4 regions of the Enterobacter sp. UPMP2060 genome follow, and region 1 is predicted to be linked to each of the others. Evidence: predicted binding sites of a transcription regulator. Region 1 holds the regulator's gene; each other region holds the start of a gene.
The links. The regulator CRP, encoded in region 1, controls carbon source genes, mostly activating them, when cyclic AMP is high. The targets are predictions, from matches to a motif close to ATGTGANNNNNNTCACAT.

Region 1 (5,897 bases):
GCATCAGGCGCTGCTGGTCTTTGATGAAGTGCAGTGCGGGATGGGGCGTACCGGCGATCTGTTCGCTTATATGCACTACGGCGTGACGCCGGATATTCTGACCAGCGCCAAAGCGCTCGGCGGCGGTTTCCCGGTGAGTGCGGTACTGACGACGCAGGAGATCGCCTCCGCGTTCCACGTCGGTTCTCATGGTTCCACCTACGGCGGTAACCCGCTGGCGAGCGCCGTGGCGGGTGCCGCATTCGACATTATCAACACGCCGGAGGTGTTGAACGCCGTGAGCGCGAAGCGCGAGCTTTTCGTAAAACACCTGCAAAAGATTGATGAGCAGTACGATGTGTTCAGCGAAATTCGCGGGATGGGGCTGTTGATTGGCGCCGAGCTGAAGCCGCAGTACAAAGGCCGGGCGCGCGACTTCCTGCACGCCGCCGCCCACGAAGGGGTGATGGTGCTTAATGCCGGGCCTGACGTGATGCGCTTTGCGCCGTCGCTGGTGGTAGAAGACAAAGACATCGAAGACGGTTTAACCCGCTTTGCCGCGGCGGTCGAGAAGATAGTAAAAGGCTAATACTCGGTTCGCTTTAGCCGGCGCGTTAACCAAATGCCGTGATGCGGACGCTGACGCCATGCCACCGACGAAATGGTGTGCATGGTGTTCAGATGCCCCAGAACGCGCTGTAAATGCTGCTCCAGGGTGCTCATTGGCCCGTGGGTTAACGTCTCCGGCGCTTCCAGAATATTTGAGTCGCCCGACTCGCCCGGCGCGTCATACTCCAGACGCTGCTGGCACCTCTGCAACGCAATTTCACATGACTGCAAATAGCGCTGCGCCAGATCCGGCGTTAGCATCGTGTGCTCGCGCGCCAGCGTGGTCATGGCGTTAATATGCTCGACGATAAACTGGCTGTGCGTCACCCAGAGCTTCATGTCTGCCAGATAGTGCGAGTTAAAGCCTGGCTCCTGCATCGCCTGGTTGAGCGAGTTAAACAGGGCGTTGTGCGCCTGGTTGACCTTCATCCGCTGATAGGCCAGCGGGGAGGGCTGCGGGTCGTCGCTCAGGATCAGGCGAATAGCCTGCTGGTCGGCTTCCAGCGCGTCGTGGGCGTTCTGCCTCAGCAGCCCGCTCTGCCACTGCGGCCACAGCCAGACCATGCCGCCAAAGGCAATCAGGCAGCCGATCAGGGTATCAATCAGCCTCGCGACAATAAACTGTTCGCCATTGAGCGTGAGCAACTGCAGCGTATATACCGCCGTCACCGTAAAGCCCACCATCGCCCAGCCGTAGTTTTTGCGGATAATCAGGTAGCTCACCAGCGTAATCGCCAGCATCCCTGCCAGGGTATAGCCTTCCGGCACGTGGAAGTGCAGCGTCACGCCTGCAATGATCAGCCCGGCCAGCGTTCCGCCAGCCCGATGCAGAATACGCACCCGCGTGGCGCCGTAGCCGTTCTGGGTGACAAACAGCACGGTCATTAAGATCCAGTACGGTTTCGGCAGGTGCAGCGCCATGCCCATCAGGCTGGCGGTACTGAGCATCACGCTAATCCTTGCGGCGTTGCGCAGAGCGGACGATTTAAGAGAAAGATAGCTTTTGAGCGCGGGCAATAGCGGAAGCCGTTTTTGCTTATCCGCCATCAGGTCGCGGGGATAAAGCGGGCGCTGGGTGCGCAACACGCGGGCGATGCGGCTGAAGTGCCAGGCGGCAAACTGGCCGACCGGGTTATCGGGATGCTGGCGGGCGATTTTCTCCAGCGCGCCCAGCTGTTTTTCCATGTTAAAGCGCGTCGGGTAGCGGTGGTAGAGAATATCATCGGCCAGGATCCGCAGACGTGCCGATACGGTCTGCGCGTTCCAGCGGATCACCGCTTCGGCGTGGCTGCGCTCGACCAGCTTTTGCACCTCCTGCGGGTGGTGAAGGCTTACGGAGATATGCTCCTGTAGATCCAGCCCGACCTGGAAGGTGCGCAGCAGCCGCTTGTACTCGTGGTTCTTGTTGGCGGCGAGCATATGCAGCTGCTGATAGCACTGGCTTATGAGATCCACCACCTTCTGCTGGCGCGTCAGCAGCGGCGGTAAGGATTTTTCCGGGTCGGTATGCTGGGTGAGCAGGGTGTATTTGGCTTCGCAGTAATCCGCAAGCTGCACATAGAGCAGGCTCAGGGATTCACGCAGCGGCTGCTCCCGCCACAGCCAGAACCAAAACCAGTTAAACAGCCCGTACCATAATGTCCCCAGGGCGTAGATCAGCAGCGGCTCCCACACCGGCATGTTCCCGGCGAGGCTCAGCGTGAAAATGGCCGCAATCAGCGAGGCGGGAAGCAGGCGGGCGTGCAGCGAACTGATTTCCGCCGTGACGCCGAGCGTCATCGCCAGCACGGTCAGGATCAGCGGCAGCGGGATATCCCGGGCAAGCAGGAGTTGTACGGCGAGGCTACACCCGGCAAACAGGCAGCCACCGATAATCAGGCGTTTGAAAAAGCGCTTATGCGGCGTGTCCAGACCGGCAATGTTGCAGCAGGCGGGCACGAGGGAAAACAGCAGGCCTTGTTGAAGATGTCCGAGGATCAGGCCTATGGCCACAGGAAGACACAACACCAGCGTTTGCCGCAGTGCGTAGTTAACTTCCGGGTGATAGATCAGCCTGCGCCACATGGGGAATAGAGACAAAAACGGCGTGACACCTTGCGATGGCACGCCGTTTAAGCGGAATTAACGCGTTCCGTAGACCACGATGGTTTTACCGTGGGCGGAGATCAGGTTTTGATCTTCCAGCATTTTCAGGATACGGCCCACTGTTTCACGGGAGCAACCGACGATCTGACCAATTTCCTGACGGGTAATTTTAATTTGCATGCCGTCCGGGTGGGTCATGGCGTCTGGCTGTTTCGCCAGGTTCAGCAGAGTTTGTGCGATACGGCCGGTAACGTCCAGGAAGGCGAGGTTACCCACTTTCTCTGACGTGACCTGCAGACGGCGCGCCATCTGGGAAGAAAGACGCATCAGGATGTCAGGGTTAACCTGAATCAGCTGACGGAACTTCTTGTAAGAAATTTCAGCCACTTCACATGCTGTCTTTGCTCGAACCCAGGCGCTACGTTCCTGGCCCTCTTCAAACAGGCCCAGTTCACCGATGAAATCGCCCTGGTTCAGATAAGAAAGGATCATCTCTTTCCCTTCTTCATCTTTGATCAGCACTGCCACCGAGCCTTTAACGATGTAATACAACGTTTCCGCTTTTTCACCCTGGTGAATCAGCGTGCTCTTCGATGGGTACTTATGAATGTGGCAATGAGACAAGAACCATTCGAGAGTCGGGTCTGTTTGCGGTTTGCCAAGCACCATGCGCTGTTATCCTCTGTTATAAGCTGTCACCAGAGTCATCAGATGCATCCGGACTCTGGGGTTGCAATCGAATTCTTACCCATACCCTGGGAAGTCGGCTACCGTAACGTTTCGCAGCCAGTAAAGTTTGATGTCCTCTGCATACACGTGTAACGTCAATGTATTACTGTAGCATCCTGAGTGTTTTAGCATAGCTTTCGCCGCGTGTCTCCTGGTGTCTCGCTTCAGCATGATGCAGGTCGCCTTCCATTGCGATAAATGTAACGCACACGTAATCTGTCACCAAAAATGCAACGTTGGAGTTAATGAATATGCAAGCGCGCGTGAAATGGGTTGAAGGTTTAACGTTCCTGGGCGAGTCCGCGTCAGGACACCAGATTTTGATGGACGGTAACTCCGGCGATAAAGCACCCAGCCCAATGGAAATGGTGCTGATGGCGGCAGGCGGATGCAGCGCAATTGATGTGGTGTCGATTCTGCAAAAAGGACGTCATGACGTGACGGATTGTGAGGTTAAACTCACGTCAGAGCGTCGCGAAGAGGCGCCACGCCTGTTCACCCATATTAACCTGCACTTTGTGGTCACCGGTAAAGAGCTGAAAGACGCGGCGGTCTCGCGTGCGGTGGACCTGTCTGCGGAAAAGTACTGCTCGGTGGCGTTAATGCTGGAGAAAGCGGTAAAAATCACGCATTCGTATGAAGTGATCGAGGCGTGATTGATGGGGCATCGTGCGTGTTGATGCCCTCACCCTAACCCTCTCCCACAGGGAGAGGGAACATGCTCACGCGATCTGCTTCCCTTCCATCAGTCGCTCCACCAGCGGCGTCATGATGAGCTCCATCGCCAGCCCCATTTTTCCGCCCGGCACGACTAACGTATTCATGTGCGAAATAAACGAGCCCTGCAGCATTGCCAGCAGCCAAGGGTAATCAATGCCTTCGAGATTGCGGAAATGGATCACCACAAAGCTCTCATCCAGCGACGGGATGCTTTTAGCGGCAAACGGGTTCGAGGTGTCCACCGTCGGCACGCGCTGGAAGTTGATATGGGTGCGGGAGAACTGCGGCGTCAGGAAGTTAATGTAATCCTCCATGGAGCGCACCACGGAGTCCATCACCGCCTCTCGCGAATGGCCGCGCTCGCTCATGTCGCGCGTCAGCTTCTGGATCCACTCCAGGTTAACGATAGGGACCACGCCGACCAGCAGATCCACGTGGCGCGCCACGTCGTGTTGAGGGGTGACCACGCCGCCGTGCAATCCTTCGTAAAACAGGACGTCGGTGGGTTCCGGCAGCGGCTGCCACGGGGTAAAGGTTCCCGGCACCTGATTCCAGGGTACGGCTTCATCATAGGTGTGCAGATACTTGCGGGACTGCCCTTTGCCGCTCTTACCGTACTCTATAAAGGTTTGTTCCAGCAGGCCGAAGTCATTGGCCTCCGGGCCGAAGTAGCTGATGTGTTTACCCGAATCGCGCGCCTTACGAATGGCCATGTCCATCTCCGGGCGCGTGTAGCGGTGAAAGCTGTCGCCTTCGACCTCCGCCGCACGGAGATTCAGCTGGGCGAAAATCTTGCGAAATGCGAGGCTGGTGGTGGTGGTTCCCGCACCACTCGACCCCGTAACGGCAATAACCGGATGTCTGGCAGACATAGCAACTCCCTGACTGAAAAGGGTGGAAGATCAGCCGTGAAACGCGTTGCGGGGCATGATATTGACCGTCTCATGCAGTTCTGACCACACCAGCACCACGTCGCCGCTTTTCAGCTGGCGCTTAACATCGTTGACCTTTTGCTCAAGCGAGCGTTCCTGTTCACCATAATCGGTGCCTTCGCGTAATACAAAGCTTTCAATCAGATTATCGAGCGTTTCGGGAGCCAGATCCTGCCAGGGAATAATCATTTTGCACCGTCCAGATAAGGGGTCAGCCAGTCAGGAATACGCGCCTCAAGCCACATTTTCGGGCGGCGCAGCGTGCCGCCGATAAAGCCGACGTGGCCGCCGTGCTCGGTCAACTGATAGTGAACGTTGTCGGGCAGGAATTCCTGAGCGGGGATCGAGTGATGATCCATAAACGGGTCATCTTTGGCATGAATAATCAGCGTCGGCTGCGTGATCTTGCTGAGCAGCGGCATGGCGCTGCACTGACGATAATAGTCAATCGCATCGGCGAAGCCGTGGATTTTCGCGGTGATCAGGTCGTCGAACTCGCGGATACGACGCACCTTTTTCAGCTGGCGCAGGCTTACCGGCAGGGTATCCGGGTAGGCCTTCAGCTTACGCGCCGCGTTGGCCTTCAGAAGGTTGAGCAGATAGCGCTGATAGACGCGGGAAAAGCCCTTATCCATGTGGTAGCTACACTGCTCGAGCATAAACGGCGCGGAGACAATGACGGCGGCATCCAGCGGTACGCTTTCGCCCTCTTTGGCCAGCAGACAGGCCAGCATATTCCCGCCCAGCGAGTAGCCCACGGCGGCCGTTGGCACGGTGCCATAATTTTCCCGCAGCCAGTGTAAAAACCACGTCCCGTCTTCGGTTTCACCCGAGTGATAAATG
Region 2 (5,897 bases), on a different contig from region 1:
TGCCGAATGAGTCCAGCACCATAATAAATGCACGTTTCATAATTGTTCTCCGTACGTAGTGCTTCAAAAATTATCGATCAGATCAGTATACCGCTATTCGGTGATACGGCGATAGACAGTCGGTGTGGTTTCCGGCGCTTTATCGTCAAGCGTAATTGCCGCTTTCACCGCTTTAGCCGCTTCCTGCCAGCTGGCTTCGTCTTTCGCGTGGATCACCGCCAGCGGACGTTGACCGTCAACGCTGTCGCCCAGGCGGGCCATATCGGTAAAGCCGACGCTGTAATCAATGGTGTCTGACGCCTGACGACGGCCGCCGCCCATCGAGACCACCGCCATACCCAGCGCACGGGTGTCCATTGCAGAGACATACCCTTCGCTATCGGCATACACCGCTTTGCTAAGCGTCGCGGTTGGCAGGTATTTCGCGTAGTTTTCGACGAAATCGGTCGGGCCTTTCTGGGCTGCAACCATGCGGCCGAAAATATCCGCCGCTTTGCCGTTATCCAGCACCGCCTGCAGCTTCGCGCGGGCTTCTGCGTCGTCTTTGGCCAGCTTGCCGGAGATTAACATCTCAACGCACAGCGCCATGGTGACGTCGAACAGACGCGGGTTGCGGTATTCACCAGTCAGGAACTGCACCGCTTCACGCACTTCGACGGCGTTACCGGCGCTGGACGCCAGCACCTGGTTCATGTCGGTGAGCAGCGCGGTGGTGCGCACGCCCGCGCCGTTGGATACGCCAACGATCGCTTCCGCGAGCGCAGCAGAAAGTTCATAGGTCGGCATAAAGGCGCCGCTGCCCACCTTCACGTCCATCACCAGCGCGTCCAGCCCTTCTGCCAGTTTTTTCGCCAGGATTGAGGCGGTGATCAGCGGGATGGAGTCAACGGTCGCGGTGATGTCGCGGGTGGCGTAGAAACGCTTGTCTGCAGGAGCAAGAGAGCTGGTCTGGCCGATAATCGCCACACCAACGTCTTTAATAATGTCGCGGAAGCGATTGTCATCCGGGAAGATATCGAAGCCCGGAATGGCTTCCAGTTTGTCGAGCGTACCGCCGGTGTGGCCCAGGCCGCGCCCGGAGATCATCGGGATGTAACCGCCGCAGGCTGCCACCATTGGGCCGAGCATCAGAGACGTCACGTCACCCACGCCGCCGGTGGAGTGCTTATCCACAATCGGGCCGTTAAGGTTGAGGCTTTTCCAGTCCAGAACGGTTCCTGAATCTCGCATCGCCATGGTCAGCGACACGCGCTCAGGCATCGACATATCGTGGAAGAAAATGGTCATCGCCAGAGCCGCAATCTGCCCTTCTGAGACGGTGTTATCACGAATGCCGTTGATGAAGAAACGGATCTCTTCATCGCTTAATGCATGACCATCACGTTTTTTACGAATAATTTCTTGTGCGAGAAACACGGTAACCTCCATGCGGAATCGGGGGAGTTGTGGCGGGTGGCGCTACGCTTACCCGCCCTACGATCCTGTCGGCCGGATGAGCGAAGCATCATCCGGCATTGTCTGGCAATCAGTAGCTGCTTGCGCTCTTACCGTCGCCGTGACCCAGCGCTTTCAGCAGGCTGGCCAGCAGGCTGGACGCACCGAAGCGGTAGTGACGGGAATCGGCCCAGTCGGCGCCAAACAGTTCGTCGGCAATCGCCAGGAACTGCTGCGCGTCTTCAGCGGTACGCACGCCGCCCGCAGGTTTGAAACCAACGGTTTTGGATACGCCCATGTCGCGGATCACTTCCATCATGATGCGCGCGCTTTCCGGGGTCGCATTCACCGGCACTTTACCGGTAGAGGTTTTAATGAAATCCGCACCGGCTTTGATGGAGATTTCAGATGCCTTACGAATCAGCGCCTCTTCTTTCAGCTCGCCGGTTTCGATGATCACTTTCAGCAGCACATTTGCCGCCGCGCACGCGTCTTTACAGGCTTTCACCAGGTCAAAACCGACCTGCTCGTTGCCGGCGATCAGCGCGCGGTACGGGAACACAACGTCAACTTCGTCTGCGCCGTAAGCAATCGCCGCGCGGGTTTCTGCCAGCGCGATCTCGATATCGTCGTTGCCATGCGGGAAGTTAGTTACGGTTGCAATGCGCACGTCCGGCGTACCCTGCTCTTTCAGCGTCTTACGGGCAATCGGGATAAAGCGCGGGTAGATACAGATGGCTGCGGTGTTACCCACCGGCGTTTTCGCCTGATGGCACAGGGCGATGACTTTTTCATTGGTGTCGTCATCGTTCAGGGTGGTCAGGTCCATCAGTTTCAACGCGCGCAGGCTGCTTGCAGTTAAATCGGTCATAACATTCTCCAACGGCAGTGCCGTATAAATTTTACCTTGCGGGTCTGTGAGTATTCTAACATTCACCCGCATCCACACTTCGACATTCATCACAGTTAATGAAAACTGCATACAAATTTGCATTACTGTAATGAGATCCTCTTCAAACTTTAGCGCGTAAATTGCCGACTAAAGCAGCGATACCCCCTGTCGGATCAAAAGCCCCGACAGGCTGGCTTCCTACAATCCGTTCATCATCCGCAGAACACTCAAGGAAGCGACTATGCCCCACTCCAGCCCCGACGCCCTGCAACAACGTTGCCAGCACATTGTCACAAGCCCGGTGTTAACCCCGGAACAAAAACGTCATTTTCTGGCGCTGGAAGCGGAAAACAACCTGCCTTACCTGGCACTTCCTGAGGCCGCACGAGCCGCACTGGACGAAGGGTTTATCTGCGACATGTTCGAAGGCCATTCGCCTTACAAACCCCGTTACGTTCTGCCGGATTACGCAAAATTTCTGGCTAACGGTTCAGCGTGGCTGGAGCTGGAAGGCGCGAAAGATCTCGACGACGCCCTCTCGCTGTTAACCATCCTCTACCATCATGTTCCGTCCGTCACATCGATGCCGGTCTATCTCGGTCAGCTTGATGCGATATTGACTCCATATGTTAGAATTCTAACACAAGAAGAGATCGATAGCCGAATAAAACGTTTCTGGCGCTATCTCGACCGTACGCTGCCGGATGCGTTTATGCACGCAAACATCGGGCCTGAAGATACGCCCGTCACGCGCGCCATTCTGCGTGCCGATGCAGAGCTGAAGCAGGTCGCGCCGAACCTGACCTTTATCTACGATCCCGATATCACCCCACATGATTTGCTGCTTGAGGTGGCGAAAAACATTTGTGAATGCAGCAAACCGCATATTTCTAATGGCCCGATGAATGATAAAATTTTCACAAAAGGCCGTTACGGCGTGGTGAGCTGTTACAACTCCCTGCCGCTTGCAGGCGGCGGTAGCACCCTGGTGCGCCTTAACCTCAAAGCCATTGCTGAACGCAGCGCATCCATTGACGACTTCTTCACCCGCACGCTCCCTCACTACTGCCAGCAGCAAATTGCCATCATCGATGCGCGCTGCGATTTTCTGTACGGGCAATCTGGCTTCTTTGAGAATAGCTTCCTGGTAAAAGAGGGGCTGATTGATGCGGAACGGTTTGTACCCATGTTTGGCATGTACGGCCTGGCGGAAGCGGTAAACGCGCTCTGTGAGAAAGCAGGAATAGCGGGACGCTACGGAAAGGATGAACAGGCCAACGCGCTGGGCTATCGCATCAGCGAACAGCTTGCAGCGTTCGTTGAAAGCACGCCGGTGAAGCACGGCTGGAAGCTTCGCGCGATGCTTCACGCGCAGTCGGGGATCAGTTCCGATTCGGGCACCACGCCGGGCGCGCGCCTGCCTTACGGCGACGAGCCGGATCCCATCAGCCATCTGCTGGCCGTTGCGCCGCATCACAAACACTATCACTCCGGAATCAGCGATATTCTCACCCTGGAGGAGACGGTCAAACGCAACCCGCAGGCGGTGGTTCAGCTTTGCCTGGGCGCATTCAGGGCGGGAATGCGTGAATTTACCGCCAACGTAGCGGGTAACGATCTGGTCCGCGTGACAGGCTACATGGTTCGCTTGTCGGATCTGGAGAAATACCGGGAAGCCGGATCGCGCACCAATACCACGTGGCTGGGGGAAGAGGCCGCACGCAATACCCGTATTCTGGAACGTCAGCCGCGCGTGATAAGCCATGAACAGCAGATGCGCTTTAGTTAAGTCAGGTCATTCCTTTTTCCTGCGTGGACGGGCCGGGCAGCCGCCTGGCGCTGTTCCTGCAGGGCTGCAACCTGCGCTGTAAAACCTGCCACAACCCGTGGACGATCGGCCGCTGCAACGACTGCGGGGACTGTGTGCCCCACTGCCCGCACGACGCGCTGACGATTCAGGCCGGACGCGTCTGGTGGCAGGAGAGTGACTGCCAGCAGTGCGACACCTGCCTGCATCTGTGCCAGCAGCAGGCAACGCCTATGGCGCACCGCTTCAGCGTGGAAGAGATCCTCACTCAGGTCCGCAAATCCGCACCGTTTATCGAAGGGATCACCGTCAGCGGCGGCGAAGCCACAACGCAATTGCCGTTTTTGATTGCCCTGTTTACCGCGATCAAAGCCGATCCCGCCCTGCGCCACCTCACCTGCCTGGTAGACAGCAACGGTCTGTTAGGCGAAACCGGCTGGCAAAAGCTGCTGCCGGTACTGGATGGCGCGATGCTGGATCTGAAGGCGTGGGGGAACGAGCATCACCGCTTCCTGACCGGGCGCGAAAACCCGCTGATTAAACAGAGCATCCGCTGGCTGGCAGATCATCACCTTTTGACGGAACTCCGCCTGCTGGTTATTCCGGAGCAGTGTGATTACCTGGAACACCTCAAACCGCTAACGACCTTTATCCACGGGCTTGGAAATGTTCCGGTACGCATCAACGCATTTCATGCGCAGGGCGTTTACGGTGAGGCGGCCTCATGGCGCAGCGCCACGCCAGAGGACGTTGAGCCGCTGGCGCTGGCGCTGGAAAAACAGAAGATAACGGTGCTCCGCCCGGCACTTTACCTATAGCGTGATGCCAAATACCGAACGGGTATTTTCCAGCAGCGCATCGGCAATCACCTCTTCAGGCTCTTTTCGCAGTTCACATAGGGTGGTAAACACGCGCGCCGCCTGTTCCGGGCGATTCGGCTGGCCCTGAAAACCATTCAGCGGCATATCCGGCGCGTCGGTTTCCAGCAGGAGCGCCGACAGCGGCAGCTGTGCCATCACGTCCCGGGTTTTACTGGCGCGCGGATAGGTGATGGTGCCACCGACGCCAATTTTATAGCCCAGTTCAATAAAACGCTGCGCCTGCTGCAGGCTGCCGGAGAAACCGTGCACGACCCCTTTTCGCGGCAGATCGATGCGTTTCAGGTGCATCGCCAGCTTATCGTGCGTGCGTCTTGAGTGGAGGATCACCGGCAGATCGTGGCGCTTCGCCAGCCTGAGCTGCGCGTCGAGGATCGTCTGCTGGCGCTCAAACTGCGGATCCTCACGATAAAGATCGAGGCCGATCTCACCGATGGCGACAAGTTTGTTTCCTGCGGTCTGCACGACCTCATCAAGCCTCTCAATGTGCTCATCAAGATGCCGCTCAATCACAATCGGATGCAGGCCGAGCGCGGCATAGAGCGCAGGGTGCTGTGTGGAAAGATCCAGCACCCGGGAAAAATAGGCCGCTTCAACTGCCGGCACAATGATAGCCTGAACGCCTGCTTCGGCCGCTTTCGCTATGCTTTGCGCTTCATCCCCCGTAAACGGCGGAAAATCAAAGTGGCAGTGGGTATCGACAAAGCGGTGCGTCACGCCAGATCCTCGTTATCCAGTAAAGCGTCATTCGCCTGCGGTATATCCACCAGCGGCGTCGTCAGGGCGTCGTTGGCGACAATCGCAGGCGGCAAAATAATGCGTTTATGGCGATGAAGCGGCGGTTGCTCCGCCAGCATTTTCCCCACCGTCGCCAGGAAGTAACGTC
Region 3 (5,897 bases), on a different contig from region 1:
GGACGGTGGTGCCGTTTGCCAGAGCTGCCAGCAGCAAAGCGCGGTTCGAGACACTTTTTGAACCAGGCAGATTAATGGTGCCATCTACCCGCGCGATAGGTTGTAACGTCAGGGATTCCATGAAAACTAAACTCTCAACTCAACATAATAAAAACCCCGCAGGGACGCTGCGGGGGTGAAAAACAGCAAATTAACCGTGACGACGTTCGAAGTCGATCATGAAATCCGTCAGGGCCTTAACGCCTTCCAGCGGCATCGCGTTATAGATGGAGGCACGCATGCCGCCAACGACACGGTGACCTTTGAGCGCATGCAGACCTGCCGCGAAGGACTCTTCCAGGAATACTTTGTCCAGGCTGCTGTCCGCCAACTGGAACGGCACGTTCATGCGGGAACGGTTAGCGTTTGCCACATCGTTGCGGTAGAAATCGCTCTTGTCGATCACGCCATACAGCAGTTCAGCTTTCTGCTGATTGACCTTGTCCATCTGCGCCACGCCGCCGTTTTGCTTCAGCCATTTGAAGACCAGGCCGGAGAGATACCAGGCAAACGTTGGTGGGGTGTTGAACATCGAATCGTTATCGTTCAGCACGGTGTAATCGAGAATCGACGGACAGGATTTATGTGCTTTACCCAGCAGGTCTTCACGCACAACGACGATAGTCAAACCGGCCGGGCCGATATTTTTCTGCGCGCCCGCATAGATAACGCCGTAGCGGCTGACATCAATTGGCGCAGACAGAATGGTGGAGGAGAAGTCGGCGGCAACCACGACATCGCTACCGAAGTTTGGCGTCTCGTCAATGGCAATCCCGTCAATGGTTTCGTTCGGGCAGTAGTGCAGATACGCTGCGTTATCGGAAAGCTGCCACTCGCTCATTGGCTTCACGGCGCGCAGACCGTCAACGGTCACTTTGGCGTCGATAACATTCGGCGTGCAGTATTTATGCGCTTCTTTAACGGCGCTTGCCGCCCAGTAACCCGCGTCAACGTAGTCAGCCGTCGTTTTGTCGCCGAGGATATTCAGCGGAACGCCTGCAAACTGGCCACGTCCACCGCCGTGACAGAACAATACTTTGTAGTTCGAGGGAATATTCAGCAGATCGCGAAAATCCTTTTCTGCCTCTTCCGCCACCTGAATAAACTCTTTACCACGGTGGCTGATTTCCATCACCGACGTACCGAGACCGTTCCAGTCACAGAGTTCCTGTTGAGCCTGTTTAAGCACGTCTGCCGGTAACATCGCCGGACCTGAACTGAAATTAAAGACTTGAGCCATTTCCCCTCACCACGCTAAAAGCCATAAGTTATAACTGTGGATATCGGTTTTATCATTCAGTGACACGCGCCGCAATGTCTAAAACTTATGACCCGTGAAATGTGCCCCGCGTCACACAAAACAATCTGCCGCCTCGCCAGGACAAAACCGACAAAATGGCTGTCAGGTGATACGTTTGGCCCGGCTAACCTTCGTCCATTCCGGATTTGCACAGCGGGGGCATAATTGGCGATCCCCCGGCTGCATCGCGACTACATGGCTACATCTTACGCAAGCATACTCGCCTGACTCAGGTACGGTTCTGAAACGCTCGATCAGCATATCCGGCAGGATACACAGTCCCGGCTTCACCTCGTCGTCAGAATAGTAATAGACGCTGATCTGCCCGTTGGTTTCCATGATCGCCAGACGCACCTGCCCGAGCTGTTCAACGCTGTTCAGGCGAAGCTCCATAAAGAACTCAAACTCGGTCATATTGGCGCTTTGTACATTTTCCCAGGCCAGCTGTCCGTCCTCGACGATAACGACCGGCTTCCCTTCAAGCAGATCTTCCAGCTTTTCGCTTTTCGACATCAGCCACATGACAAGGCGATAAAGTAGCGCCAGTGAGACAAAAACGATAAACACCGGCACCATCGGCACGTCGTCATAAAAGGCGACGTCACCCGCCGCCGAGCCCAGCGTCAGGATGATCAACACCTCAAAGAGCGACATCTGCCGCACGCCTCGGCGGCCGGTGATTTTAAGAAACAGGAAGACGAGGACGAAGGTATACAGGCTGCGCAGCGCCACTTCGCCCAGAAATTCAGGAGGAACTTTATCAAACGCCATCCGCTGGAGATCAAATGCTTTCATTTTTCTATGCCTTAACAGTCAGTTACTGCCACTAAGCATAGCCCAGCCTTTTATTTTCGCCGAAGATAGCACCCGTCACGCAAAACCCGTATCATTGCGCGCTTTACGTACGATAAAAGTGAACGCCATGACTCAAACGTTTATCCCCGGCAAAGACGCCGCTCTGGAAGATTCCATCGCTCGCTTCCAGCAGAAACTGACCGACCTGGGTTTTAACATCGAAGAAGCCTCCTGGCTCAATCCGGTGCCTCATGTCTGGTCCGTGCATATTCGCGATAAAGACTGTGCCCTGTGCTTTACCAACGGTAAAGGCGCGACAAAAAAAGCGGCACTGGCCTCTGCGCTGGGTGAGTATTTTGAGCGTCTGTCCACCAACTATTTCTTCGCTGACTTCTGGCTGGGCGAAACCATCGCTAACGGCCCGTTCGTTCACTATCCAAATGAAAAATGGTTCCCGCTGACCGAAGATGACGAGCTGCCGGAAGGTATTCTCGACGCGCGCCTGCGTGCCTTCTACGATCCAGACAGCGAACTGACCGCCAGCATGCTGATCGATCTGCAGTCTGGCAATGAAGACCGTGGGATCTGCGCCCTGCCGTTCACCCGTCAGTCTGACGAGCAGACCGTATATATTCCGATGAACATCGTCGGCAACCTGTATGTGTCCAACGGTATGTCCGCCGGTAACACCCGCAATGAAGCACGCGTGCAGGGTCTGTCTGAAGTTTTCGAACGCCACATTAAAAACCGCATCATCGCTGAATCCATCAGCCTGCCACAAATTCCGGCAGACGTGCTGGCGCGCTACCCGGGCGTAGTGGAGTCCATCGCTAAGCTGGAAGCAGAAGGTTTCCCAATCTTTGCCTATGACGGCTCGCTGGGCGGTAAGTATCCGGTTATCTGCGTAGTGCTGTTTAACCCGGCCAACGGTACCTGCTTCGCCTCATTCGGCGCGCACCCTGACTTCGGCGTGGCGCTGGAGCGTACCGTTACAGAGCTGCTGCAGGGCCGTAGCCTGAAAGATCTCGACGTCTTCACCCCGCCAACGTTTGACGATGAAGAAGTGGCCGAGCATACCAACCTTGAAACCCACTTCATCGACTCCAGCGGTTTAATTTCCTGGGATATGTTCAAGCAGGACGCCGACTATCCGTTCGTGGACTGGAGCTTTGCCGGTACCACGGAAGAAGAGTTCGCCACACTGATGGCGATCTTCAACGCGGAAGATCGGGAAGTTTATATTGCCGACTACGAACACCTTGGCGTCTACGCGTGCCGCATTATTGTTCCAGGCATGTCCGACATCTACCCGGCTGAAGATCTGTGGCTGGCGAATAACAGCATGGGCGCGCACCTGCGCGAAACGCTGCTGGCTCTGCCGGGCAGCGAGTGGGAGAAAGAAGATTATCTGAACCTGATCGCCCAGCTGGACGAAGAAGGCCACGATGACTTTACCCGCGTACGCGAACTGCTGGGCCTGGCGACCGGTAAAGACAACGGCTGGTATACCCTGCGCATCGGTGAGCTGAAAGCGATGCTGGCCCTGGCGGGTGGCGATTTGGATCAGGCCCTGGCCTGGACCGAGTGGACCATGGAATTCAACCAGTCGGTCTTCTCTGCCGAGCGCACCAATTATTACCGCTGCCTGCAAACCCTGCTGCTGCTGGCCCAGGAAGAGGATCGCGAGCCGCTGCAATACCTGAATGCTTTCGTGCGGATGTACGGAGCTGAGGCCGTAGAAGCAGCCAGTGCAGCCCTGAGCGGCGAAGAGCCGTTCTATGGCCTGCAGGCTGTTGATAGCGATCTGAAAGCCTTCCCGGCGCATCAGTCGCTGCTGAAGGCCTACGAAAAACTTCAGAAAGCAAAAGCCGCTTACTGGTCAAAATAAGCGCACATAACATTACCAGCTGTAGGCGTATTCAATCGTCTGGGCTATATTACGGGGCAATTTCATTGCCCCGTTTTTTATTTTCTTCGGCAATGACTGTTGATTGTAATAATAAAGTTAAACATGGGTAAATATAATAATATTTACCCGGGCTTTACTGTTACTTTTTATGGTAAATACTCCATATTAATTAACTGCGTCAGGGGTGGCTGAACGAAAAAATTCAACTCTTTTCATAACTTTTAAAATTTATTTTTATACGGATAATCAATTACTTACTCCGCATTTACTGTAAAACCATACACACTGCGGGCCTATAAGCCAGGCGAGATATGATCTATATCAATTTCTCTTCTATAATGCTTTGTTAGTATCTCGTCGCCGACTTAATAAAGAGAGAGTTAGTGTGAAAGCTGACAACCCTTTTGATCTTTTACTCCCTGCTGCGATGGCCAAAGTTGCCGAAGAAGCGGGTGTCTATAAAGCAACGAAACACCCGATGAAGACGTTCTATCTGGCGATCACGGCTGGTGTGTTCATCTCTATCGCTTTCGTCTTCTACATCACCGCCACCACCGGTACTGCCGGAATGCCTTTCGGCATGGCCAAACTGATTGGCGGCATTTGCTTCTCACTGGGTCTGATTCTCTGCGTCATCTGCGGCGCCGACCTCTTCACCTCAACGGTGCTGATTGTCGTGGCAAAGGCCAGCGGAAGAATTACCTGGGGTCAGCTGGCACGTAACTGGCTTAACGTCTACGTGGGTAACCTGGTTGGCTGTCTGCTCTTTGTTTTGTTGATGTGGCTTTCTGGCGAGTACATGACCGCCAACGGTGGCTGGGGCCTTAACGTCCTGCAAACCGCCGACCACAAAATGCACCACACATTTATCGAAGCCGTTGCTCTCGGCATCCTCGCTAACCTGATGGTCTGCCTGGCTGTATGGATGAGCTACTCGGGTCGCAGCCTGATGGACAAAGCCTTAATTATGGTTCTGCCGGTTGCGATGTTTGTTGCCAGCGGCTTTGAGCACAGTATCGCGAATATGTTCATGATCCCAATGGGCATTGTCATCCGCGACTTTGCAAGCCCGGAGTTCTGGACCGCAGTTGGTTCATCCCCGGAAAGTTTCACTCACCTGACTATTATGAATTTCATTACTGATAACCTGATCCCTGTCACTATCGGGAACATTATCGGTGGGGGTCTGTTAGTTGGGTTGACATACTGGGTCATTTACCTGCGTGGCGACGATCATCATTGATGGTTTTCTCAGGCAGTAAATAAAAAATCCACTTAAGAAGGTAGGTGTTACATGTCCGAGCTTAATGAAAAGTTAGCCACAGCCTGGGAAGGTTTTGCGAAAGGTGACTGGCAGAATGAAGTAAACGTACGTGACTTCATTCAGAAAAACTATACCCCGTATGAAGGTGACGAATCCTTCCTGGCTGGCGCAACTGACGCGACCACCAAGCTGTGGGACAGCGTAATGGAAGGCGTTAAACTGGAAAACCGCACTCACGCGCCAGTTGATTTTGACACCTCCGTTGCTTCCACCATCACTTCTCACGATGCTGGCTACATCAACAAAGCCCTTGAGAAAATCGTTGGTCTGCAGACTGAAGCACCACTGAAACGCGCAATCATCCCGTTCGGTGGTATCAAAATGGTTGAAGGTTCCTGCAAAGCGTATAACCGCGAGCTGGACCCAATGCTGAAAAAAATCTTCACCGAATACCGCAAAACCCACAACCAGGGCGTATTCGATGTTTACACCAAAGACATTCTGAACTGCCGTAAATCTGGCGTTCTGACTGGTCTGCCAGATGCGTATGGCCGTGGCCGTATCATCGGTGACTACCGTCGCGTTGCGCT
Region 4 (5,897 bases), on a different contig from region 1:
GCGCGGGCAGGTGGTTCTCTTTACGGCGCGCGGTATTGGTTGTCAAAGATGACACGGCAGCCGACACGAACTGGTTCAGCAGCACGCGGCCCGTTCTTGCCTGCGAGTTATCCCGCACCAGCAGTATCACCATCATGGCCAGGAAGCAGCCCACCAGCTGGCCTAACGCGCTGTCGAGGAACTGGCTGAAATGGAAGGTCATCGGGTTATCGAGCACGATGATGTTAATCGTACTCGCCAGCGCCCCCAGCGATCCCAGACGCCGCTTTTGCACTTCAATGCCGATAAAGAACGCCATTACCGCCAGGCTAATACAGAGCAGCAGCATGCTCTGTTGCGTCGACGGGATGATGACCAGGAAATAGAGCGCGCCTATCGGCAACGCGGCAATCGTGCCGTAAAGGAAATCAATGGCGACCATACGCGGATTAGGCAGACGCATCGCCAGTGCGGTCACAACGGCAATCATCACCATCGCGCCGCTGCCGGACGTCCAGCCCGTCCACAGCCAGAACAGCGTGCCGAGCATGCAGGCAAGCGTCGTACGCCAGAAATTGACCATTGCGTGATGGCGCTCGGCGGATTCCGCCTTGATCACCACTTCACCCTGCAGCACCTCTTCTTCCGCCGCGCTGATTTTGGTGTTACCGATCACGCCGCGCTTCAGAAGCAGATAGCGCGTCGCGGCGCCGACCCAGGTGTAGATGGTTACCGGCGTGTCGCGCTCCCCGGTCCAGGCAATCACCCGGCGCATGCGCTTAAGCTGCTTATGCACGTCCTGTACGGTTTCCACCGGCTCGGCAAACAGTTCGCGGAACGTATCGGTGACCGCTTCCGGCCGAGTGTTCTGAATCAGATAGGTTTCACAGGCCTGGGTAATCAGCGTCAGAGAGACGGTGTTGAGGGCTTTCAGGCGTCGATTCGCGCGGGCCCAGCGCGACGACTCCATATTAAGGTTGCTGCGCATTCCTTCCAGCGCCTGCGTACGACGTACCAGCCCGCTCCAGGCTTTATCCACCTCTTCGCTATCGCCATGCTTAATGCACAGCTGCATCAGCTGATACTGGGCAACAATCAGCGCGTCGAGCTCACGGTCAACTTCCTGCTTGATGGAGCGTGGGGAGAAAAGCAGGTCAGCGACGATCGCGCTGACAATACCAATCACAATCTCGCTGCAGCGCTCAACCGCAAACTGCGGGGCGAGCAGCGGTTCACTTTGGATAGTGATGACAATAATCAGCGCGGTATAGCCCGCCAGTCCCCAGGCGTAGGAGTTCTCCACTTTCACCAGAGACGAGAGCCAGGTGCAGAAACCCGCCCAGATACAGCACACCATCAGCATCAGCAGCGGGGTGCGGATCATCAAAATAATAATGGTCAGCGCCGCGAAACAGCCGATAAACGTCCCGATGATACGCAGCATCCCGCGATAGCGGATCGCGCCAGAATAGGGCTCCCCGCCCGCGGCAAAGGCAGGGCCCGCCGCGACAATCGCAGCCGTCAGCACTGCCCAGCGAGGGGTTTCAAGCTGGAAGTGAAAGCCAACAAACAGCGCCAGCACGATGGCGCACGCCAGCTTCACGGCGAAGCGAATGTGCTGGCTGGCGATGGAAAAGATACCCATGGCGATTAACCAAACTCGCGCAGGCGGTGGGCAATTTTACGGAAGAACGAGTCCTGGCTGGCATCCCGGTCCTTTTCACCGGTGATCACCACCGTCGCCGTGGTACCCGCAGGCCACAGATTTCCCTGCTGTTCATCCAGATGAATACGTACCGGCACGCGCTGGGCCAGACGCACCCACTCCAGGTTGGAATCGACCGTCGCCATCCCTTTGGCATCGTTAGAACTGCTGGAGTTAGTCACCCCTGCGGCAACGCTGTCGACGGTGCCTTTAAAGACGCGGTTGCTGCCGAGCGGCGTGATTTCCGCCCGGTAACCTGGGCGCACGCCTTCCAGCTTGGTCTCTTCCATATAGGCGAGCACGTAGAAGGAGTTCTGTTTAACCAGCGCCACGGCGGTTGAGCCACGGGTAATGAATTCCCCGGCATAGACGTTAAGGTTGGTGACCCAGCCATCGGATGGCGCGCGGATCACGGTGCGCTCGAGATCGAGCTTCGCCAGATCGCGCGTTGCCTGCGCTTTCGCCAGCTGGTGCAGCACGGTTTGCAGCACGTTGTTGGACTGGTCAATCTCTTCGCGGGACATTGCCTGAACGCCCAGCTGATTACGGCGACCTGCCTCGCGGCGTTTCTCCGCAGCCAGCGCCTGATAATAGGTCACGTCCGCTTCCGCCTCTTCCAGCGCTTTCTGGTAACGAGGCTGGTCGATGGTGAACAGGACCTGATCTTTTTTCACCAGCTGGTTATCGTGGACGTTGACCGCCGTGATAAGGCCGGCCACGTCAGGGGCTATTGCCACCACATCGGCGCTGAAGCGTGCATCACGCGTCCACGGTGATTCGGTGTAATAAACCCAGGCGCGGAAAATAGCGATGAAGGCGAGGATAACCAGCGCCATTGTGATGGCAGTGCGGGAGATTTTTCTTGTTAGCGTTTTCACATCAACCTCAGACAAACATGCGCGATATCAGATAAAACAGGCAGCAATACAGCGCGGTATTGAACAATGCAGGGTGCCAGACGAAATCGTAGATCCCGGTAGGGACCAGCACCTTGCGCACCAGCCAGAAGATCGCCAGTGATAAAAGAAGCTCGAAAAATATCGGTGGGAACGACAGACCGAACACCACGATAACGGGAAACAGACTCATGTTGACCTTGATAAGAGAGAGTGCAGGCTTCAGAATTTTTTAGCGCACGCCACCGCAGGAGAGCAAGAAACGCCGGGCGAGAATGGCGCAGCCGTTATGTAATAAATAATATATTAACGTAACTGTTATGCTGTTATCTATAATATGTGATCTAAATCACTTTTAAGCCAGAGTGAACAATGGAACGTTTAAAACGCATGTCGGTCTTCGCCAAAGTGGTTGAGCTGGGCTCTTTTACCGCCGCTGCACGCCAGCTTCAGATGAGCGTCTCATCCATCAGCCAGACGGTGTCCAAACTGGAAGATGAGCTTCAGGTCAAGCTGCTCAACCGCAGTACCCGCAGCATTGGGCTGACCGAAGCGGGTAAAATTTACTATCAGGGCTGTCGCCGCATGCTGCTTGAAGTGCAGGATGTTCACGAACAGCTCTATGCCTTCAACAACACCCCCATCGGCACGCTGCGCATCGGGTGTTCTTCAACTATGGCACAAAATGTTCTCGCTGCCATGACCGCGGATATGCTGAAAGAGTACCCCGGTCTTACGGTCAATCTGGTGACGGGTATCCCGGCGCCGGATCTGATTGCCGACGGGCTGGACGTGGTGATCCGCGTCGGCGCGTTGCAGGATTCCAGCCTGTTCTCGCGACGGCTGGGCAGCATGCCGATGGTCGTCTGCGCCTCGAAAAGCTATCTGGCGCAGTACGGCGTTCCGGAGAAGCCCGCCGATCTCACCAACCACTCGTGGCTGGAGTACAGCGTGCGGCCCGATAATGAATTTGAGCTGATTGCCCCGGAAGGGATTTCTACCAAACTGCTGCCGGAAGGGCGGTTTGTCACTAACGATCCGATGACGATTTCACGCTGGCTGGTGGCCGGCGCCGGGATCGCCTACGTGCCGTTAATGTGGGTGATCAACGAGATCAACAGCGGCGTGCTGGAGATCCTCTTCCCGCGCTACCAGTCCGATCCGCGCCCGGTGTACGCCCTGTATACCGAAAAAGACAAACTCCCGCTCAAGGTTCAGGTGTGTATTAACTATCTGACCGAGTATTTTGTGGACGTGGCGGAGCTGTTTCAGGGGATGCGGGGGAGAAGGAAAGAGTAGGCCTTTTTCCATAAGGACGCGGGAGAAAAGACAGCGTGGAGCAGTACCCTCTCCCCTTTGGGGAGAGGGTCAGGAAATTACGCCGTGCCGCCCACCGTTAGGTTGTCCACCTTCAGCGTTGGCTGGCCCACGCCAACCGGCAGGCTCTGGCCCTCTTTACCGCAGACGCCCACGCCGTTATCCAGCTTCAGATCGTTACCGACCATGGAAATCTGCTGCATGGCTTCAATACCGGAGCCAATCAGCGTCGCCCCCTTCACCGCTTTGGTCACTTTACCTTTCTCGATCAGATACGCTTCTGACGTGGAGAAAACAAACTTACCGGAGGTGATGTCCACCTGGCCGCCGCCAAAGTTTGGCGCAAAGATACCGTAATCGACGGATTCGATAATCTCCTGCGGCGTCGATTTGCCCGGCAGCATGTACGTGTTGGTCATGCGCGGCATCGGCAGATGCGCGTAAGATTCACGGCGTCCGTTGCCCGTCGGCGCGACGCCCATCAGGCGCGCGTTGAGTTTGTCCTGCATGTAGCCTTTCAGCACGCCGTTTTCGATCAGCACATTGTACTGCCCTGGCGTACCTTCATCGTCGATAGCCACCGAGCCGCGACGATCGCGCATGGTGCCGTCATCCACCACGGTGCACAGCTCAGAGGAGACAAGCTGCCCGATTTGACCGCTGAACACGGACGTCCCGCGACGGTTAAAGTCGCCTTCCAGGCCGTGGCCTACGGCTTCGTGTAACAGTACGCCCGGCCAGCCGGCGCCCAGCACCACCGGGAATGAGCCCGCCGGCGCCGCGACGGCATTCAGATTCACCAGCGCCATGCGCACGGCTTCTTTCGCCCAGGCGTCGGCGCGTGCTTCACCGTCAACGTCGCCCAGGAACCAGTCATAGCCGAAACGACCGCCGCCGCCGCTTGAGCCGCGCTCGCGTTTGCCGTCGTCATCGACCTGCACGCTGATGGAGAGACGCACCAGCGGGCGAACGTCTGCCGCAAGGGTACCATCCGTTGCCGCAACCAGAATCAACTCATACACGCCGCTCAGGCTGGCTGAAACTTCCTGCACGCGTTTATCCGCCGCGCGGGCGACTTTGTCCACCCGACGCAGGATATCCAGCTTCTCTTCACGGCTCATGCTCTGCAGCGGATCGATGCTGGTATAAAGCGCTGAGTGCTGCACTTCTCCCAGGGTTTTCACGCGACCATCGCCGGTATCACGCACAATGGTACGTGCGGCCTGGGCGCTCTGCTCGAGTGCGGTGAGGCTAATCTGATCGGCATAGGCAAAACCGGTTTTCTCGCCGCTGACGGCACGGACGCCGACGCCCTGGTCGATGTTGTAGGAGCCATCTTTGATGATGCTGTCTTCTAAAACCCAGGATTCGTGATAGCTCGACTGGAAATAAAGGTCGCCGTAGTCGAGACGGCGTTCGGTCAGTTGACCAAGAATGGAGAACAGGTCCTGATGGCTCAGGCCGTTCGCTGCGAGCAAATGTTCACTTACCAGGTTCAGACTCATCGTATTGCTACTCGTTCGTTGCCGCCCGTGGCGGTATAAAGATCGTATTTATTGAGAGTGAGGCAATTACCTGCCCACGTCAAATCATTGCTGTGCATCTTTGCGCGGCTGGCGCAGCACCTCGTTAATCTGCGGTTTATCTACCGGACCGGTAATGCGGTAGCGCAGAATGGAGACCTTGCTCCACAGCGGCCCCAGCACTTTGCTGGCGGCAAACACTGCCGCACCGACAATCGGGTTCACCACAAAGGCCGCCGCCACGCCCACGCTCGCGGAAATTTCCGGCGCCACCACGGCTTCCATATCCAACTCGCGACGCACGAGGTTAACGGAGCCTTTCATAGCGATATCCGCTTCCAGGCCATCCACCAACGTGTCGTCCGTATGCAGAACACCGTCCTTGATCCACGCCGTGCTGTGGATGGAATCGTAGTAGAAACCTTCGCTGAAGGTATCGCTGAAATCGAAGCGCAGCTTGCGCAGCAGCGCATCAAA

Region 2: the regulator CRP is predicted to act here: its motif matches at 2,436-2,453, upstream of deoC (deoxyribose-phosphate aldolase).
Region 3: the regulator CRP is predicted to act here: its motif matches at 1,379-1,396, upstream of serC (3-phosphoserine/phosphohydroxythreonine transaminase).
Region 4: the regulator CRP is predicted to act here: its motif matches at 2,918-2,935, upstream of aaeR (HTH-type transcriptional activator AaeR).

Annotation. Positions count from the first base shown of each region.
Region 1 covers NZ_JBSKJQ010000008.1:12,634-18,530, reverse strand. Annotated here, with positions in the region: gene argD (bifunctional acetylornithine/succinyldiaminopimelate transaminase) at 1-568, shown strand, start outside; gene ACWKXN_RS15910 (YccS/YhfK family putative transporter) at 565-2,652, opposite strand; gene crp (cAMP-activated global transcriptional regulator CRP) at 2,710-3,342, opposite strand; gene ACWKXN_RS15900 (OsmC family protein) at 3,654-4,058, shown strand; gene ACWKXN_RS15895 (phosphoribulokinase) at 4,125-4,994, opposite strand; gene ACWKXN_RS15890 (YheU family protein) at 5,025-5,243, opposite strand; gene ACWKXN_RS15885 (hydrolase) at 5,240-5,897, opposite strand, start outside.
Region 2 covers NZ_JBSKJQ010000004.1:232,018-237,914, forward strand. Annotated here, with positions in the region: gene deoB (phosphopentomutase) at 1-40, opposite strand, end outside; gene deoA (thymidine phosphorylase) at 94-1,416, opposite strand; gene deoC (deoxyribose-phosphate aldolase) at 1,526-2,305, opposite strand; gene ACWKXN_RS11870 (YjjI family glycine radical enzyme) at 2,568-4,115, shown strand; gene ACWKXN_RS11875 (YjjW family glycine radical enzyme activase) at 4,139-4,951, shown strand; gene ACWKXN_RS11880 (TatD family hydrolase) at 4,946-5,728, opposite strand; gene ACWKXN_RS11885 (patatin-like phospholipase family protein) at 5,725-5,897, opposite strand, start outside.
Region 3 covers NZ_JBSKJQ010000001.1:385,316-391,212, reverse strand. Annotated here, with positions in the region: gene aroA (3-phosphoshikimate 1-carboxyvinyltransferase) at 1-121, opposite strand, end outside; gene serC (3-phosphoserine/phosphohydroxythreonine transaminase) at 191-1,279, opposite strand; gene ACWKXN_RS01870 (DUF421 domain-containing protein) at 1,442-2,134, opposite strand; gene ycaO (30S ribosomal protein S12 methylthiotransferase accessory factor YcaO) at 2,262-4,022, shown strand; gene focA (formate transporter FocA) at 4,429-5,286, shown strand; gene pflB (formate C-acetyltransferase) at 5,338-5,897, shown strand, end outside.
Region 4 covers NZ_JBSKJQ010000007.1:153,326-159,222, forward strand. Annotated here, with positions in the region: gene aaeB (p-hydroxybenzoic acid efflux pump subunit AaeB) at 1-1,624, opposite strand, end outside; gene aaeA (p-hydroxybenzoic acid efflux pump subunit AaeA) at 1,630-2,562, opposite strand; gene aaeX (p-hydroxybenzoic acid efflux pump operon protein AaeX) at 2,570-2,773, opposite strand; gene aaeR (HTH-type transcriptional activator AaeR) at 2,953-3,879, shown strand; gene tldD (metalloprotease TldD) at 3,957-5,402, opposite strand; gene yhdP (AsmA2 domain-containing protein YhdP) at 5,487-5,897, opposite strand, start outside.